Linked DNA regions of Ammoniphilus sp. CFH 90114. The protein of the gene in region 1 interacts with the protein of each later gene in a pairwise test. Links are inferred from orthologs where the notes say so. Each region holds a gene or a part of one and is shown on either strand. Other genes may lie near its edges.

Region 1 (2,876 bases):
TACTGATAGAGAAGTATATTTATAGGGGTGAAGCCGTTGGTAGAAACGTTGGAAACGGTCATACGCTTTGCGTTGCAAATCTACACATTTATGATTTTCGGATACATTCTTATGTCCTGGATACCACAATTGAGAGATTCAGCTTTAGGAGATTTTCTGAGCAGGGTCGTAGAGCCTTACTTGCGTCCATTTAAACAGATTATTCCACCTATCGGAATGTTGGATATTTCCCCCATCGTAGCACTTTTTACTTTGTATTTCGCAGAAGAGGGAATGATTTACCTTCTATATCTATTATTAACGTAAGGACTTAACAAAAATGAGTTTGTATGAGCATTTTAGGCCAGAAGAAAGACCCTTCATCGAACGAGCAATAGATTGGCTAGAACAAGTAGACCAGCAACACCATCACCGTCGTACGGATTTTTTGGATCCCAGGCAGATATATATTCTACGGAACTTGTCTAGCCGATTTCAGAATCTAACGTTATCTTCTTTTGGTGGTTATGCTTCTGCGGAGAGGTGCCGAGTCTTGATTCATCAGGACTACTGGTTGCCAGAGGAAGAAGATTACTCCCTAGTGGCTTTTGAAGTAACAAGTCCATCCCCAGGTTTTGGTCAATTGAAACATAAGGACTTCTTGGGTTCATTGACAGGGATTGGATTGAAACGGGACAAGTATGGAGATATTCTTGTTCATTCTGACTCCGCCCAGCTTATTGTAGCTGCAGAGATTGCTGATTATGTTCGATTGCAATTAAACCAAGTCCATCGGTTATCCGTATCCTTAGAACAGATAAGGCTGGGTGAGATTACTCCACTCATTGAAGAATGGAAGGCGACTCATCTCACTGTTTCATCTACGCGAGCGGATGTAGTAGCTGGTGACGTGTTTCGCCTCTCCCGATCTAAGATCCTTCCTCCGATCCGTGCAGGTCATCTGAAGGTGAATTGGATGGTAGTAGATAGCCCTTCCTTCCAGATTAGAGAAGGTGACATCGTATCTTTAAGAGGTTATGGAAGGTTTAAGGTGTTGAAAGAAGAAGGAATGACACGAAAAGGAAATATACGATTAGAAATTGGTCTGCTTTTGAATTGAAACTTTTGCGGAGGTGTACGAGGTGGCATTGACTCCATTAGATATTCATAATAAGGAATTTAGTAAAGCCTTTCGTGGGTATGATGAAGATGAAGTAAACGAGTTTCTGGATCAAATTATTAAAGATATGGAGATCTTAATTAAAGAAAAGCGCGAATTAGAAGAAAAAGTAGGTGCCATTACGGAGCGCTTAAATCATTTCACGAATATAGAAGAAACCTTGAGTAAGTCCATTCTCGTTGCTCAAGAAACGGCTGAAGAAGTAAAAAATAATGCTCGGAAAGAATCGCAACTGATTATCAAGGAAGCTGAGAAAAATGCGGATCGAATTATTAATGAAGCATTATCAAAATCTCGAAAAGTAGTAATGGAGATAGAGGAATTAAAGAAAAAAGCGGCCGTTTACCGTATCCGATTCCGCAGCTTGTTAGAAGCACAGTTAGAGATGCTAGATAGCGGGGACTGGGAAAGGTTCGAGAAAATAGAAGAAGAACTTATTTCGGAAAAAGAGTAAGACTTGAACTGGAGTAGGATTAGAGTTATAATTGTCTAAATCTTTTTCTCCTGTTAACCAAAAGCAGGAGCCTTCTTCATGGAATGAAGAAGGCTTTTGCTCGTCTATGACTTATGTTTAGTAATGTTTGTCTAATTCCTTATTTTTTCTACAATAATGTAGATATCAACTTTTTGTAGGAGTGAAGCCGGTATGGATTATAGTAAGACACTGAATTTACCCAAGACAGATTTTCCCATGCGTGGAAATCTGCCTACTCGTGAGCCTGAGATGCAGGCTTGGTGGGATGAAATAGATATTTATAGTAAAGTGCAGGAACGGACAGCCGGCAGACCTAAGTTTATCCTTCATGATGGGCCTCCATATGCCAACGGAGATATTCATATTGGACATGCTTTAAATAAAGTGATAAAGGATATGATTGTCCGATACAAGTCCATGAACGGATTTGATGCACCTTATGTTCCAGGTTGGGATACGCACGGCTTGCCTATTGAGCATGCCATCATTAAGAATGAAAAAATTGACCGTCATAAGGTAGGGACAGCAGAATTCAGAGAGCGTTGTGCGGAGTATGCTTACTCCTATATTGACAGGCAGCGTGGACAGTTTATGCGCTTGGGTGTTAGAGGAGACTGGCAGAATCCATATATTACATTAAAGCCAGAATACGAAGCAAGACAGATTCGTGTCTTTGGTGAAATGGCCAAAAAAGGCTATATCTATAAAGGGTTAAAAGCTGTATACTGGTCCCCTTCATCTGAAACGGCTTTAGCTGAAGCTGAAATTGAGTACCAAGATAAGCGTTCCGCTTCCATTTATGTTAAATTCCCGGTAGTGGATGGAAAAGGAAAGCTAGAAGAGAATATGAAGGTGGTCATCTGGACGACCACACCATGGACGATTCCTGCGAATCTTGCTATTGCCATTAACCCAGAACTGGAATATGCGGTTGTCGAAGCAGCAGGTGAACAATTGGTACTGGCTTCTGGTTTAGTTGAAGCGGTAGCGAAAACGGTAGGATGGGAAGAGTATACGGTAGTAAAAACCTTTAAGGGTGAAGAGTTGGAGGGTGTTGTTTGTCATCATCCATTCTATGACCGTACTTCTCCATTATTGCTTGGAGACCATGTTACCTTGGATGCAGGGACCGGTTGTGTACACACAGCACCTGGACATGGTGAAGAAGACTTTAATTTAGGACAGAAGTATGGGCTGGCTGTTCTCTGCCCAGTTGATGATAAAGGTAACTTTACGAAGGAA
Region 2 (2,998 bases), 260 kb from region 1 along the record:
CTTAAGTATCGCTCCGTATATCGAATTCTTCATGGCTACTTGAGCATAATCCAATCCTTGCAAAGTGGCGGCTAAAGGCCCTTGAAAATAAAGAAAGAGGCAAAATGGGACCATGAGCTTCATGATACTTCCTACTTCTGCAGACCCATAGATCACTTCAGATAGCGGCTCGGCAAAAATATAAAGAATGACAGTGAAGGGGGCCCCAATAACAAGAGCAAGGCGCAGGGACTGATGGATTCGTCGATGGACCATCGCCCAATTTTTTTGAGCATGAGCTTCAGCCACAGCAGGAACAAGGGATACCGCAAGAGAATAAGTAAAGAAAGTAGGGAAGGTAAGCAGAGGAATGGCCATTCCTTGCAGTTGCCCATAGTAGGTGGTTGCTGCAGCGGTTGCCAGACCCGCAATGGCAAGGCTTTGTGCTACAATGATCGGTTCGATCCAGAAGGTTAAGGAACCGATTAACCGTCCAGAAGTCACCGGTAGAGCAATCCGAAGAAGTCCCTTCCAGGTTTCTGCATGACGTTTAATTGCTTGGTTGAGCCTAGAACCGGCCCAGATCTGTCTCATCTTAGTCCCCCTGAAGTGCATGACGAGGGCGATCATTCCTGCAAACTCGCCAATAACGACTCCTACCATAGCCGCAGCGGCCGCATACTCCACACCCATCGGTAGGAAGTAGGACGCAAGTAGGAGAACGGTAAATATTCTTATTACTTGCTCAATAATTTGAGAACTTGCCGTAGGAGTCATGTTTTGTTTTCCTTGGAAGTATCCTCGAATAACAGAGGAGATAGCGACTATTGGTACAATGGGGGCAATCCCAATGAGGGAGTAATAGGCCCTAGTATCAGTTAATAAGTATCGAGAAATCATAGGTGCCCCGAGAATCATGGCTGTTGTAAAGATAACGCTAAGAATCGTTACGAGAAATAGAGAAATCTTAAGAATAGCCTTAACCTTTTTGTGATCATTCTGAGCGGTGGCTTCGGCGACCAATTTAGAGATAGCAATAGGTAAACCGAACTGGGTTAAGGTAATGACAAGATATAAAGTGGGTACAGCCATTTGATATAATCCCATACCCTCTGCTCCGATGATCCGTGACAGGAAGATGCGATTAATGAATCCAAGTAATTTAGTCAATAATCCGGCTGCAACAAGTATGAGAGTCCCTTGTAAAAAGGTTTGCTTTTTCGTGGGCATTACCCTGATTTCCTTTCTGTGGCTTAAATAGCACCAATTTTTTCTGCTTACATAAAATAGATATGCATGTACAAATAGGACATGACTTGAATGTTGAATAAATATATAACTTGTTCTTCTTGTCATAAAAAAAGATCCTTTTAGGGAGAGGTCACGAAAAATGGAGAATTCGTTAACATTAGAAGACTTAAAAAAACAAATGTCGCAAGTATGCAGGAGTAAGGCTGAAGAATTTCAAATGTTAGGTTATGAAAACGTGACACCAGAAGAGATATGGGAGTGCGTATCGAGTGCGTATAAGAAAGAAATTCCTCTCATCCATCGCATTGTTAACGATATCTTGTCCCTGAAAGTGACAAAATTTATGAATTGGATGACGATGAAAGTTTACCGGGGAGAATTTGAGTAAAGGAGGAGCAGCCCTAGGGTTGCTCTTCTTTTTTCTGCCTAATTTGAGATTTAATGACCTGAATTGACATGCATTTGAAGCGATGCGTATAATAGCACTATTGGAGAGAAATAGCTTCAGACAGGACAAGCCTGTGTATTACGCTAACACAGGCAACAAGTTAAAGGAGGAAAACAACGCTCATGATAAAATGGAGCCGGATTATAGCCTTTCTTCTAGTAGTAGGGTTGACCTTCGGCATCATCGGTGCAACCGCAACAGGAGTAGTCAAAGGGGTTACCCTCGGACTTGATCTTCGTGGAGGGTTTGAGATTCTGTATGAGGTAAAGCCGATACAGGAAGGACAAGAATTAAACAAGGATACATTGACGGATACAGTATCCGCTATTATGAAAAGAATTAATATTATTGGAGTATCGGAACCCGAAGTTTCTATTGAAGGGAATGACCGAATCCGTGTTAAGCTTGCAGGAGTGACGAACCAGGAGGACGCTCGTAGACTTCTAGGGACCCCTGCCAAACTTTCTTTTGTAAGTATGACTGGGGAAGAATTAATGACAGGTAATGATCTGGCGGAAGGCGGTGCCTCTGTTCAGTATGATGAAGTGAAACGCCCTTATATTGCCCTTAAATTAAAAGATGCAGAGCAATTTAGACAAATTACAGAAGAACACTTAGGTAAGCCAATCAGTATTGTGTTGGATGAAGATGTTCTTACTAGCCCTGTCGTTCAAAGTGTTATTTCTGGAGGAGTAGCTTCTATCACTGGAAACTATACGGTACAGGAAGCCACTGAACTTTCAGCTATTTTAAACGCTGGAGCCCTTCCTGTTGAGATGAAGGAGCTATATTCCAATAGCGTTGGAGCCAAACTGGGTCAAGAATCTCTGGAAAAAGGAATTTATGCCAGCGGAATTGGTGTGGCGTTAATTTTTGCCTTTATGTTTTTCTACTATCGTTGGCCAGGCGTTATCGCTATTATAACTCTAATCGCATATATGTATCTGTTGCTTCTCGTACAGAACCTATTGAATGCAACATTAACTTTACCAGGTATTGCTGCTTTTATTTTGACAGTAGGTATGGCAGTAGATGCCAATATTATTACCTATGAACGTATTAAAGAAGAACTTCGATCAGGCAAGACGCTTCTTTCTGCCGTTCGTGCGGGTCAGAGACGTTCTCTGTCTACGATCTTAGATGCCAATATTACGACTATGATAGCAGGGGCAGTCATGTTCTATTTCGGGACAAGCGCTGTTCAAGGATTTGCTGTTACTCTTATGATCGGTATCGTTCTTACGATAATTACAGCAGTGTTCGGAACTCGCTTATTGTTGGCCATCTGGGTACGCTCCAATGCCTTACGTAAGCCTTGGT

What was found. The genes of interacting proteins can lie anywhere in the genome.
Region 2: the proteins of EIZ39_RS02095 (region 1) and EIZ39_RS00615 interact in binary tests that used the Bacillus subtilis proteins (3 or more experiments, as listed by UniProt). The link is inferred for Ammoniphilus sp. CFH 90114 from one-to-one orthologs.

The regions. Positions count from the first base shown.
Region 1 is NZ_SDLI01000001.1:385,895-388,770, forward strand. The notes cover bases 1-2,867. They hold EIZ39_RS02095 (DivIVA domain-containing protein), read left to right. Parts: upstream 1-1,121; coding sequence 1,122-1,613; downstream 1,614-2,867. Other genes in these bases: EIZ39_RS02085 (YggT family protein), read left to right, coding at 37-306; EIZ39_RS02090 (YlmH family RNA-binding protein), read left to right, coding at 320-1,099; ileS (isoleucine--tRNA ligase), read left to right, coding at 1,806-2,867. In the rest of the region: more of ileS, read left to right, coding at 2,868-2,876. UniProt on the Bacillus subtilis protein: May act as a pilot protein, directing MinCD to the polar septation sites or by inhibiting MinCD at the midcell site of division. Required for polar localization of the chromosome during sporulation.
Region 2 is NZ_SDLI01000001.1:124,285-127,282, forward strand. What follows is about bases 5-2,993. They hold EIZ39_RS00615 (post-transcriptional regulator), read left to right. Parts: upstream 5-1,369; coding sequence 1,370-1,618; downstream 1,619-2,993. Other genes in these bases: spoVB (stage V sporulation protein B), read right to left, coding at 5-1,209. Also shown: more of spoVB, read right to left, coding at 1-4. UniProt on the Bacillus subtilis protein: Required for post-transcription initiation control of the comE operon. Promotes the accumulation of its target comE mRNA to septal and polar sites.